DNA from 4 places in the Paenibacillus sp. FSL R10-2736 genome. Region 1 is predicted to be linked to each of the others. Evidence: riboswitches for the same ligand, from Rfam matches in the RefSeq annotation. Region 1 holds a riboswitch; each other region holds the start of a gene.
The links. Region 1 has a riboswitch for cyclic di-AMP ahead of NSQ73_RS30335 (3D domain-containing protein). Riboswitches for the same ligand answer to the same signal wherever they lie in the genome.
Positions count from the first base shown of each region.

Region 2: linked by a shared signal. The riboswitch ahead of NSQ73_RS15060 (alpha/beta fold hydrolase) and the one ahead of NSQ73_RS30335 (3D domain-containing protein) in region 1 are both predicted to bind cyclic di-AMP.
Region 3: linked by a shared signal. The riboswitch ahead of NSQ73_RS13580 (APC family permease) and the one ahead of NSQ73_RS30335 (3D domain-containing protein) in region 1 are both predicted to bind cyclic di-AMP.
Region 4: linked by a shared signal. The riboswitch ahead of NSQ73_RS23560 (hypothetical protein) and the one ahead of NSQ73_RS30335 (3D domain-containing protein) in region 1 are both predicted to bind cyclic di-AMP.

Region 1 covers NZ_JBBOBN010000002.1:506,470-509,771, reverse strand. The annotation lists gene rnmV (ribonuclease M5) at 1-146, opposite strand, end outside; gene NSQ73_RS30335 (3D domain-containing protein) at 307-1,482, opposite strand; cyclic di-AMP (ydaO/yuaA leader) riboswitch at 1,771-2,000, opposite strand; gene NSQ73_RS30330 (TatD family hydrolase) at 2,199-2,969, opposite strand; gene NSQ73_RS30325 (HD domain-containing protein) at 3,023-3,302, opposite strand, start outside.
Region 2 covers NZ_JBBOBN010000001.1:3,489,318-3,492,619, forward strand. The annotation lists gene NSQ73_RS15050 (MATE family efflux transporter) at 1-181, opposite strand, end outside; gene NSQ73_RS15055 (MarR family winged helix-turn-helix transcriptional regulator) at 424-1,110, opposite strand; gene NSQ73_RS15060 (alpha/beta fold hydrolase) at 1,224-2,033, opposite strand; cyclic di-AMP (ydaO/yuaA leader) riboswitch at 2,041-2,173, opposite strand; gene NSQ73_RS15065 (ABC transporter substrate-binding protein) at 2,354-3,302, opposite strand, start outside.
Region 3 covers NZ_JBBOBN010000001.1:3,139,897-3,143,198, forward strand. The annotation lists gene NSQ73_RS13570 (DsbA family protein) at 1-593, shown strand, start outside; gene NSQ73_RS13575 (disulfide oxidoreductase) at 590-1,024, shown strand; cyclic di-AMP (ydaO/yuaA leader) riboswitch at 1,251-1,410, shown strand; gene NSQ73_RS13580 (APC family permease) at 1,539-3,302, shown strand, end outside.
Region 4 covers NZ_JBBOBN010000001.1:5,504,260-5,507,561, forward strand. The annotation lists gene NSQ73_RS23555 (flotillin family protein) at 1-906, opposite strand, end outside; gene NSQ73_RS23560 (hypothetical protein) at 929-1,474, opposite strand; cyclic di-AMP (ydaO/yuaA leader) riboswitch at 1,632-1,818, opposite strand; gene NSQ73_RS23565 (glycoside hydrolase family 88/105 protein) at 2,091-3,302, opposite strand, start outside.

The DNA.
Region 1 (3,302 bases):
CCTCTGCGTTCCATGGCTAATGTAATCTTCGCAATGACCTTGCGGTCCACTGCGGAACCGCCTGTTTCAATCGTATCCGCTTCTACGGCCCGCTTAACGGCCACGGTATCGCTTTTACCTTCGACGACAATTAATTCTTTAATCATAAATAATTTACTCCCTTACTCTAAAACGCAAAAAGAAGAGGATTCGCTCCCCTTCTTTTTGGCTAAAGGATGTATAAGTGATGAGCGGCAGCTCTCTAAATTCCGTAAGTGCTACCCCCACTATATCTTATAAACCGCTAATTTGCAAAAGACTTGCCGCTTAGTTAAGCTCCGGCTTCACAGGTCCAATCACATAGATGGTCCGCGACTTCCGGCCGAAATTACGGGCATGGCTCAGTGAATCGTAGTAAACATCTACCTTGTTGCCTTTAATGGCACCGCCGGTATCCTCTGCTCGGCGAAACCCTAATCCCTCAATGTACACCCACCAGCCAATTGGTATTACATTCGGATCCACTGCAATAGTGCGGCCTTCCGTTACGCGTGTGCCGGAGGCGGTACGTGTTCCAATTCCCGGTTCTTCCGAGGAATACGCCGTCATGGATACGTTTTTGATCATTTTTTTGTATTCAAAATCTACGCCTGCCTTGCTCGTGACGTTGTTGCTCTTTGCGCTGACTTTGGATGATTTGGAGGTTGTAGTTGCTTTGGATGTAGTTGCTTTGGATGTAGTTGCTGCAGCTACAACAGGCTTCGGAACCGCTTTGGTACCGACAGCAATAACCTTATCTTTGGTTACCGTCTGAACTTCCTTGCCGACCATATTCATGGAGACTAGCTCCCCATCCTGATATATCTTCTCGATATGCTGGATGATCGCGCCCGGCTTGCCTGCCTGTGCAACTCTTACGTCTCCCTTATACAGAGAGGGGTCTGCGGTTTTGATGACCTTAAAAGGCAAGTTTACTGTCCGCTGTACGGTCTGCTTGGTAATACGGACAATCTTGACTTCCATGTCGGGTGTGACTGCGGTATCAAGCGAAGGGAAAATCTTGTCATTGCCCTCCAGGCTGTAACCCAGCTTGGTAATGGCATCTCCGAGCGAATCCTCGGTGGTGTATATGGTCTTGGTTGCACCGTCTGCAGTAAGCATAAGCTTCTGCGCACGGGTGATTACGACACGGTCGCCGTCTTGTATTTCATCACTAAGGCCAATAGATAGCTCATCATACGGCTGCAGCGAAATTTGTTCCTTTGCCAGCACATCACTGAGCAGCGCTTCCCGCGTCTCCAGTGTCTGTACCTGTCCGTCTATAACTAAAATAATTTCTTTATTACTCTGACCGTGTACGTACAGCAGAATTAACAGTGCGATAACAATCGATATCACACCTGCAAGTGAAAGTACGCGAGGATTCACTTGCTTCAACCGTAATGCGAAAGACCTGCTGGATGATTGCGAATCATGGGATACCTCTGGTTGGAATACGCCCACTCTCTCCATCCTCCTTACATAGCCCCGTCGTCCAAGTTATATCAAGGTGACTGCATCATTTCTGACGAAACTAGGTTTGAGATTGCAACAGGATACGCCCGCATTGCTCCAGCGTTTCCTGCTCATGGATCGCCTGCTCGGCATAGCTACTCCGGATATCTGTTATATAACAGTATGCCGGGAACATCCGCATTATTCAAAACAAAAAAAAGCCCAAAAAAGAGTTCACAGAGGACTCTTTCGTGGCTTCTCCGGTGTCGAATACGCGGGAATGTTTATGCACGAGGTTTCCTCTCTTACTTGCGCTTACGGGGTTAGCTGTCGGGTTCGGGCATAAGAGAGACGCCCTATCTCAGGTCACCCGCTCACGGCGGTTGCCCTCAAATTCACCCCAAAGACCACGTGAAGAAATCAAATAAATTCTGCGGCAATTCTGTGTTGTACTCTATGTACGGGCATGCGGCAGGGCATTTATTGGTTCCCCCGTTCTCCATACGGAGACTCAGCGAGACGATCCATGAAATAGTGACTGTCACAGTAACAACAGCTCACTGCACTGAAAAGATGATATCCTGTTTTGATGCATGTTGTAAAGGACGATTCAACCACGTTTACGTAAAAAAATGATTAAAATATTGTAATATTCAGCCGTTTTTAGACTATAAAAGTTTAATATATCGGCTATACTTCATTTTTCACCGCTTTTTCTCCCGTTTTCAGACAATTCCAAATCGTTCCAGTGCGTTCGCATACGTAATTTCCGCCAATTCCTGTAAATCAATCCCTTTTATTGCCGCAGCTGCCTCCGCTACCAGTCTTACGTGTGCGGTCTCATTCCGCTTGCCGCGGAAGGGGTGCGGAGTCAAATATGGGGAGTCCGTTTCGATCAGCAGCCGGTCCAGAGGAGTCTGGGCGAGCACCTCTTTGGGCACCCTGGCATTCTTAAACGTAATCGGTCCGCCGAAGGACAAATGGAAGCCGAGATCCAGACACATTTTGGCGCTTTCCCAGCTGCCGGAGAACGAATGCATCACCCCTCCAACCTCACCCGCTTTTTCCTCCCGCAGAATCCGGATTACATCCTCGTGGGCATCGCGGTTATGGATACAGATGGGCATCTTCAGTTCACGTGCCAGGCCAATTTGCTTGCGGAATACCTCATGCTGCACATCCTTAGGAGAGGTGTCCCAATAATAGTCAAGTCCGATCTCACCGATGGCCACTACCTTGGGATGACTGCAAAGCGAAGCGATCCATTCGAGGTCGCCCTCCTTCATACTGAATGCATCCTGTGGATGCCAGCCCACCGCTGCATAAATATAATCATATTTCTCTGCGAGCTCCATCGTTGTCGGAATCGTCTCCCGGTTGAAGCCGATATTGATCATTTTACTGACTCCGGACTCCAGCGCCCGGGCGATTACCTCCTCGCGGTCCTCGTCGAATTGCGGAGCATCCAAATGGGTATGTGTGTCGAATAACTGCATTATATTTCATCCTTTCCGCCTTCATTTCTATGATGAATTACAAGTATTTTAGGTTATTTTGCAAAAATATCTGCGATGGAGGGCGGCAGCTGTGGAAGGGCTTTCTGCAGCCTGTCCTGCGGGAAATAGAGATGGTATCTGCCTCGGTGAATCCCGCTGATTGAGCGTACAATATCCGATACCTCTGAGATCTCCCGCAGCTTATCATGACGGTCCAGAAGCAGAATCTGTTTGCTGTCAAAAGCATCCCCCGGACGGAATACATCATAAGGAAGATCTGTCGGAAAATCAATTTCCAGATCATAATCAGCACGCAGTCCGGCACCGGCAAAG
Region 2 (3,302 bases), on a different contig from region 1:
ACGGTAAGGTTAAGGCAAGTGCAGTTAACATGGCAGTATTATTAAGGGTGCCTATGAAAAAGGCGTTTAAAATGGAATAGATGACACTCATTGACGTTCCAAGCATCATGGGTATTGCGAAGTGCGCTACGGCTTTTGCAACCGGTGCTTTCTCAAAGTAATGGAGGTTTTCTGTATCCATGCGATTCACCACTTTCTTCGTGTATGTTAGTCTCTACATTAGTTAGAATTCTAACTATAAATTGATTACGAACTTTGCGCCGCACCAAACAAACCCGTAACAAATGACAATACGGGTCTCGTGAGCGGGTGTTGACTAATCGTCAGTTTCAGACTGTATTTGGTAAAATCTTTATTGCGCTGCCTTTGCCTTCAGTTCTTCGGGAAAGACAGCGCCGCTGCTGCTAATAGGAAATGCTTTACTTACTTGTCATCCGAATCACTGGAGTTGTCCTTCGAGCCGTCTCTACCATCTCTGGAAGGCCAGCCGAAGCCGTTCATGCCGCCGCCTTGACCTTCCCGGCCAAATCCGGGGAATCTTCCGCTAAAGCGTCCGTCATCCATATTTCCCCACATACTGCTCATTTGTCCGCGCATAGCCATCAGCTTGTCGAATTCCTCTGATCCTATGCGCTCCTTAGCGGCCTCCATCCACATAGCCATTACATCACGGTCTGCATCTGTTCCTAGTTCTTCTTCTAAGGCTGTAATGACGCGGACCAGGTATTCACCGAAGGCTGCCTGTTCTTCTGGAGACAGGACTGAAAATATGCTGCCGCCCTCAACCTCCTGGCCCTCTTCCTCCCGCCCTTTCGCCGTCAGATAAATCAGCATGATGCGTTTATCTGTCTCGGAAGGCTGACGGGTGATATATTCGGCCTTCTCCAGTTTGGCCAGCAATTCATTGAGCGAGGATACACGAATGTCCAGCATATAGGATAAATCCTTCGTGCTGATTCCGTCCTTCATCCGGAGAAACGCCATGATCCTGCCTTGTCCCCGTGACGTATCTGCCATAGGGCCAACAGCGGCGTGGTTCTTCAGATGCTGTCTCTGCAACAGCCATTGCAGCTTGGCGAGCTTGTCGTACAATTCAGCATTCATATTCATTATGAATCCTCCCAGGGATATATTTACGGTACCTGTCAATCAATGTAACGGTACCTGTTGAATTTATTATAACGGTACCTGTTATACTTGTCAAAGATTTTCTACAGGTGCCGTTAATAAATTTTCCGCTGGAAGCATTGCTGGTCTTTCAGGTAATCAAGCAGTAGCCGGTTGAAGTGCTGCGGCTGACATAAATGGCTGGGATACATGGCATCTTCCAGTATTGCCAGCGTGGCGAGCGGATATTTGGCCGCTGTTTGTCTCACCTGCTCCAGAACCCGCTCATTCTGATTGCCTGATACACAAAGAACGGGAACCTGCAGCCTTAGTGCAAACCCGTAGCTGTCCGTATGTCTTAGTGCCAGACGCTGTTTAATCAATTCTGTTGTCCGTTCATGGACAAGCTCTCTTCTCAGAATATGATACGCAGACAGCCATTTGTTATATGTAATGCGCAAAGAACGGATGAACATTTCAGCCGGAAGATAATGGGCGGCCCATGCGCAGATTTGAAAGAGCTCCAGCACTTTGCTGCCTTTAGACGTACAATCTCCTAGGATGTAATTGTCCACCAACACCAGATTAATTACCCGTTCAGGATTCAGATAGGCGAATTTCTGGGCAAGCACAGCACCGCTGGAACAAGCTACGATGACGGCCCGTTCTACGGACAGTCCATCCAATAATCCCTTCAGATCTTCACACTGCGTGTCTACAATCCGGCTGATCTCCACATCCATTTTACCGGATTGCCCATTCCCTCTTAGGTCAAACAAGATCACTTTCGCCCGCTTGCTGAAATACTCCGCCTGAGGCTCGAACAGATGATGTGAAGTCGAATAATCATGAATAAAAACAATGGGCAGACCACTGCCCGACACCTCGTAATAGAGGGTAGTTCCATTGACGTCAATATACGGCATTACCTGTGCATCCTCTCATGTCGCTTACGGAGTTAGCTGCCGGATTCGGGCTTGAAGAGTAGCCCTACTCGATTCCTCGAGATTCACCCCAGAAAACTTGGTTTCCCCGCTTCCATTACGGAACTCAGCGATTACATATATTTTTGCGGATATAGATTAACAGAAACTTCAGTATAGCCCATATTCGTCTATGAATGAATAGCTTAGGTGAATTTGCCCAACACGCGCAGAAACCAGCCGCAGTGAGCCCAAAAAGCAGAGCAGCGATTCTCCCGTTACCGGAGACTCACTGCTCTGCTTGCTTTAAACATCATCTATAATCAGCGGTTCAGGATGTCATCCACCTCTTTAGCGAGGGTGTCCAGGCTTTCCTGTATTGGCAGGTTCTCCAGCCAGATATCGTTGATGCGTGTGCCCATCAGATCTTCAATCTCATGGTACGTACCGGTCATCGGTCGCATTTTGCTGAATTCCAGCTCTTCGGAAGCGACCTTGTAGCCAGGGAAAGCAGCTATGGTCTCTTTCATCAAGTCTGTGTCCAGGGAAGTAAGACGGGTCGGAAGATATCCGGTATTGGCAGAAGCATACGCCGCCTGCTCGGTATCCGACAGCCATTTCATGAATTCGAAAGCGGCTGCCTTCTCATTATCCGTTCCCGTATTCGCCAGATACGTATTCGATCCGCCGACCGGGACGCCCCGTTTGCCGTCTTCTCCGGCAGGAATCATGGATACGCCGAGATCAATTCCACTCTCTGCGGCCATGCCGGCGAACGTTTTGTAGCCGCCGACACTGGAGAAGATCAGCGCAGTGCCCGGATTGGCAATGGAGGCATAGTAGGCATCCTTATCCGTGACCCCAAGTACTTTGATCAGACCCTTGGATTCCAGATCTTCAATGAAGGTGATCAGCTTCACTGCGCCTTCGCTGTTGATGTTGGATTTCGTCTCATCCTCATTGACCACATTGGTATCCGAGTACGAATGCAGCAGCGCCTCCATCACCCAGAAGTCATAGTTGAACAGGTACATCGGCGGCTGGCCGGTAGCATCATATGCGGTCTGCAGATAGGCCTCCAGTTCGGCAAAGGTCGCCGGTCCGTTCGGATCCAGCCCTTCTTTAGCGGCGAGCGTCTTGTTTACATACATCACGGGAACACTCCGCATATGGGGAAAGGCATACAGATCCTCGCCCAGATACAGGTTGCCGAGGTCGCCGATTTTGAAATCCGAGGTGTCGAACTTGTCCGTTTCCATGAACGGTTCGAGA
Region 3 (3,302 bases), on a different contig from region 1:
GGGACGGCTCAACCACAGGATCTGCTGCCGCTCCCGTTGACTTCAATTACAGTGAAATGGCACGGCTGGGCAAAGAAGACGCACCCGTCAAAATCGTTGAATTCGGCGATTACAAATGTCCGGCTTGCGCCCAGTTCACCGGGGTGATTAAACCGCAAATCGTTCAGGAGTATGTCAATCAGGATAAAGCAGCCTTTTACTTCGTCAACCTGGCCTTTATCGGTACGGATTCGAGAACAGCCTCACTTGCGGCACTCTCCGTGTACCATCAGAATCAAGAGGCTTTCTGGAAATTCTTCGATGCCATCTATGCTAACCAGGGTGAAGAAAAGGTAGAGTGGGCAACACCGGACTTCCTGGTAAGTCTGGCACAGCAATTAGAATTGCCCATTGACTTCGACCTGCTGCGTAAGGATATTGAAGACAAGACCTACGAAAGCGAACTGGAGAGAGATATCCAGCTTGGCACTGACACCGGCGTAACCAACACGCCATCACTGTTTGTCAATGGAGTCAAGGTGAAGGAACCTTTTAATATGGAGGAGATTGATGCTCAAATCCAGGTAGCTGCGGAAGCTGTGGCTGCACAATGAATAAATTCTCTGCATTCTGCCGCCGGAATTGTCTCTACTTGGCCTGGTTCGTCTCGGTTGTTGCTGTAGCAGGCAGTCTGTATCTCAGTGAAGTGCTGAAATATGAGCCCTGCAAGCTATGCTGGTTTCAGAGGATATTTATGTATCCGCAGCTGATTTTGCTCGGAATCGCCACTTACCGGGGGGATAAGCGCATTATCCCTTATGTCCTTCCCTTAAGTTTGATTGGCGGAAGCATTTCGATCTATCATTACGCAGAGCAGAAAATTCCGGCACTCAGCAAGGTGCTTCCATGTACAATCGGTGTGCCGTGCAACACGGATTATCTGAATTATTTCGGATTCATCACCATCCCGCTGCTGGCACTCATTGCGTTCGCATTAATCACAATTCTGCTATGGACAGGGCGTAAAGAGGATGCAGGTGAGTAAGAAGCCGTCAGGCAGAATGAAGAGTAACTATTTCCCTTAAATTGAGTGTAAATTATTAAGCAGAAATGCTGTAAAATCACGCGATAAAGGGATAATGAAAGAGAATGAAAGATCAAGACATACCGGATCATGGATTTGGTTGTTTTGGTTGTTTTTCATTCTTTTTTCATTTGTTTCAACGCTTTACGGAAGAGGCATTGTAGATTATTATTAGTCCTTGTGAGAAGTTGAATATGCGCTGAATTTTCCGGAAGGAAAAACGGGGGAACCAAACTTGGCCGAGTGCCAACGGGGTGAATCGGAAGCGGGTCAGCAGACTCGAAAACCGTAGGGCTACCACAGCCCGAATCCGCCAGCTAACCTCGTAAGCAATAGTGGGATAATGACCATGCACTCAAGGCATGCGGATCATTTCCGTATGCTTATTTTTGTGCCTGCATTTATGAAATCCACTTATGAAAACAGCGCGCGGTACTGCCGTTTCAACTTAACAAAGAGAGGAACTGTTACTACAATGGTAAGCAAGGTAAAACGACTATTGATCGGGCGTCCGATGAAGTCGAACGAACTCGATCATGAAAAGTTATCCAAGGTGAAAGCACTGGCTGTCCTGTCTTCTGATGCGCTCTCGTCTGTAGCCTACGGAACAGAACAAATCCTAATCGTACTTGTGGCCGCAGGTTTCACAGCTATCTGGTACTCATTGCCAATTGCATTAGCCGTATTGGGCCTGCTGGCCATCTTAATCCTGTCTTATCGGCAGACCATTTTTGCTTATCCGCAGGGCGGGGGCGCCTACATTGTTGCCAAAACCAATCTAGGGGTTCATACCGGATTGCTTGCCGGTGGCTCTTTGCTGGTCGATTATATTCTAACGGTGGCGGTAAGCGCCTCGGCGGGAACGGATGCAATTACATCAGCGTTCCCGGGTCTTCATAATCATAGTGTACTCATAGCGGTTACTGTCATTCTGCTCTTAACGATTGTCAATCTGCGGGGTGTTACTGAATCAGCTTCCTTCATAGCCATTCCGGTATATCTGTTCGTCGTATCCATCTTTGTACTGATTATCGCGGGAGTCTTCAAATATGCAACCGGCGGTGCTCATGCCCAGGTTCCTGAGATTGGCTCGGCGGTATCAAACGTTAGTATGTTCCTTCTGCTCAAGGCCTTCAGCTCCGGCTGTTCGGCACTGACCGGGGTAGAAGCGGTCTCCAATGCGATCCCTAACTTCAAAGCACCGGCTGAGAAAAATGCGGCTAAAACGCTGATGCTGATGGGTCTGATTCTCGGAGCTATGTTCACAGGGATTACGCTTTTGGCTTATTGGTACGGTATCATGCCGGATGAGAAAGCAACGGTTGTGTCGCAGATTACCGAGTCTACCTTTGGCCGCGGCGGTTTGTACTTCTTCATCCAAGGCATCACTGCAGTAATCTTGTTCCTGGCGGCGAATACAGCGTATTCGGCCTTCCCGCTGCTGGCTTTCATGTTCGCCAAGGACAAATATTTACCCCATGCCTTCATGGTGCGCGGAGACCGGCTGGGATTCTCCAACGGCATTATTTTCCTCGGCGTAATGTCGGCTGTGCTTGTAGCTGCTTTTCACGGAAATACCGAAGGGTTGATTCCATTATACGCCGTTGGGGTATTCATTCCGTTTACCCTTTCACAGCTTGGCATGATGGTCCAGTGGTACAGAACCAAGCCTAAGGGCTGGCAGAGCAAATTCGCTGTGAATACAGTAGGCATGCTCACAACCTTAACCATTACGCTCATCTTCATTATTACTAAATTCTCGAGTGTATGGATGGCCTTCATCTTCCTGCCGCTTGTAATCATCGTGTTCCACCGGATTCACCGCCATTATATGAATATTGCCGATCAGCTGCGCATTTGTCCGGCTACGGATAAACCTTGTATTAAAGGAAGCACAGTGGTTGTACCTGTTGCCGGTGTCACCCGCGCGGTACTGCATTCGATCAGCTATGCGAAGTCATTGACTGAGAATGTAGTGGCTGTATATGTCGGATTCGATGAAGAAGAGATTCACAAAATGGAACAGAAGTGGGAAGAGTGGAACCCTGGGGTGCGCCTGATTGTACTCCGCTCGCGTTACCGCAGCATCATCCGCCCGCTGGTGAAATTCATCGATACGGTGGAGTGGAAAACCGCTTCTACAGACCATATTACTGTACTCATTCCGCAATTTGTTACGAAGCATTGGTGGCAGGCGATTCTGCATAATCAGACCAGCTTGTTCATCCGTTCTTATCTG
Region 4 (3,302 bases), on a different contig from region 1:
AATTTCCCGGACTGTGCGGTTGGCCTCCGCTTCCATCTGCGTGATTTTGACCTGTTCGGTAACGAGCGATTGCTTAATTTTGTTCTGCTGCAATTCATACGCAAGATCCGCCTGTGCCTTCTTCACTTCTGTCTCCAGCTTGAAATCCGCCTGCTTGATGTTCAGTTCCTTCTCAAACAGGGATTCCTTCGCGCGGGCGGCGGTTCCCGCTTCAATGGTGGCCTGATGCGCATTGGCTTTGGCAATGGAGGATTCCTTCTCCGCCTCGGCCTGCTTGATCTGAATGTCGCGTTCCGCTTCCGCCTTGGCAATGCTGGCATCGCGGCGGATGCGCTCAATTTCCGGAACCCCCATATTGTCGATATACCCTTTGTCATCCGTAATTTTCTTGATGGTGAAGCTGACGACCTCAAGCCCCATCTTGTCGAGGTCCTCCGAGCAGGTCTCCCTCATCTTGCTGTTGATTTCATCAGGCGTCTTGAGGATGGATTCCACCGTCAATTGCCCGATCAAGCCGCGCAGGTGGCCCTCCACCGAATGCAGGATAATCGTCTCGCGGTCTTCTTCCGGCCGGTCGATGAACTGCTCACTGGCCGTCAGAATAGCGGTGGGATCGCTTTTGATTTTTATCTGGGCGACCGCCTCCAGGTTGAGCTTGATGCCCTGCCGGGAGAACATCGCCTGCGCCGGAATGACATCGAAGCTCATCAGCATCATCGAGATGGTCTTATTGTTCTGGAAGCCGGGGATGACGAACGTACCGCCGCCCTGCACCACTCTTTTACCGCCGAGACCGTATACAATCATCGCCTGATTGGGCGGGACTTTTTTATAAGCGGTCACGATACTGAACAAAGCCAGCAGAATAACAACAACAATGCCCGAGATTAAATAAAGAATAACCATTTGGTCCGACACTCCCCGTCATTTATAATTCTCCGAATTCCCTCTCGAAGAGGGTTACTTCCGCCATTCCCTTATCCACCTTCAAAATAATCACCCTGTCGCCCCTCACAAGCTGCTGGCCGCTTGCTGCCCTCACTCCAATGGAGCGCATCGTTCCGTGCAGCACATATTTCATTTCCCCGGCTGTCCCATCCGCTGCAGGCACACTGATGTATCCAAGCTGCCCTGCCTGCTCATAATCCAATTCATTCATGCTGCTGTCATACCGGGTCATCACCCGGGCCAGCACTGCATACATCAGACACCCTGTCAGCAAGGCAATCATGGTACAGATCAGCACTACTGCAAGCACGCTCATTCCGCTGAAGCGGATAAGCACATAACCAGAGCCGCCCCAGACTGTGACAAACACCATCAGCGGGAGTATAGGCACAAAGCCCGGACCCCCGGCGTCACCGCCCCCCGCATGCAGATGACCCGCCAGGCCATGCCCGTGAAGTCCGCCGCTTAGGAGTAGGAGCAGTCCGACCCAGAAGCACACGATAAATATAGTTAAGATAACGATCACCTCCTTAGGCAGTTCAGATCACATTATAAAGATACTTTTTACGTTGTTATATGAATTGTTATTCTTGATTCAGACCGTCTTCCCCCACTGCCTGCACAGCAAAAAGACCACAGCAGCAGCAGGGCTCTCCGTGGTCGGTTAATCGATCATGGCGCTCATCCTCTCTCTTCGAGGCTTACGGGGTTAGCTGACGGATTCGGGCAGCGAGATTGCCCTACCTTGCCGGAGCACCGTTACAGCATGCAGCAAGGATTCACCCCAGGTGAGCGGCCGCTATCTGAGCAAAAGCCGTAATCACCGTTGGTTCCCCCGTTCCCATTACTGGAATTCAGCCATTTGAGAACAGTTAAATTTCATTCGGTTGTTGATTTGAATCTTACGCCTGCAGCCATTTAATGTAAAACGCTGCGGTTGACAAAAGAAGCCAAAAATGCCGTCCCTGCATGAATGAAGGCGTATTCTTTGCTTTCGTTCTTAAGCGGCCGATGATTTACTCCTTCTTGCTCCGTTTCTCTGGAGCAGTGCTGTTACATAGCAAAGAGGCTGTCTAGTAAGCAGTGAATCTGCTTACTAGACAGCCCCGGCCGGCAAATATTATCAATACAGTATAATTTCTTTATCGTTTCTGTGCTTCCAGCTCCCGCGTAAGCTCCAGCGCTTCAATACCGGCCAGCAGTACTATGCCAATTCCGTGAGTATCGTTGAGCTGCCAGGTGAGCTGCTCCTTGTAATAGAGCTTATTGAAGGAGTAGCCTGATCCCCGGCAGACGCCGTAGACATTCCCCTGCTTGTCGATGCAGTATTCGGCAAGGGCGTGCCAGCCGCGTATTGCTGCAGCGGCGTAGGGGTGCGGCTTGAGCAGCCAGCCTCTGCGCGCCCCTCTAGCGAATGCATACACGAACATTGAAGAGCAGGATGCCTCCGCATAGGATTCGGCATCCGTCAGAACTTGATGCCATAACCCTGCTGCATCCTGTAGCCGCAGATACCCTTCACACAGCTCCCGGAAATAATCCAGCAGCTCCGGCTGCTGCGGGTGCTGCTCCGGCAGAATCTCCAGCAGCTCGGTCAGTGAGAACAGCACCCAGCCGTTGCCTCTGCCCCAATGCACACCGTTCGGCTTGCCGAATTTATAGTCATAGACATGGTGCATAATGCCAAGCTCCGGCTGGAACAGCCGCGCGCGGTAATGCAGAAACTGGGCCACTGCGTCATCCAGATATTCAGCATTGCCGGTTAGCTGATAGTACCGGACCAGAAAAGGGGTGCTCATATACAAATCATCACACCACATCGTTCCCTGCATGAAGTCGGTCGTGCCCCGGGTGCGGTAAAGCGCACCCGCCTCGTCACGGGACTGTGTCCCGTGAATGTAACGGGCAATATATTCTGCCGCCCCGGCTGCTCCAGGCAGCGGCTGCACGCTGTGCGCTGCCAGCATCGCCGCACCGAATGAGCCGCAATCATCCAGGGAGTCGATTAGCGCCAGCTGCTGATTAATTCCCGGAGCGCCGTAACGGCCCGTGTCCCAGAGTGCATATTCATGAAGCCGTGTGCACTGCTCAATATGGCCTCTGGAATAAGCGGTGTAATGGGAATCATCCAGCACAATCCCTGTGCACAGCAGCCCGTATAACGTCACGCCCAGCGGATAATTCCAGCGTCCGTACAGCGTGCTCTCCAGATACGGCCTGACCGCTCCGCCGGGGCGGTCTACCCGCCAAAAGCAGCTCTCCGCCCCTTCCCCAAAGGGAGTATCCATCACAGCAGCCGCCGCAGCCTCCGGTGCAGCCGATGCAAGGAAGGTCCCCAGATACAGCCAGGGTCC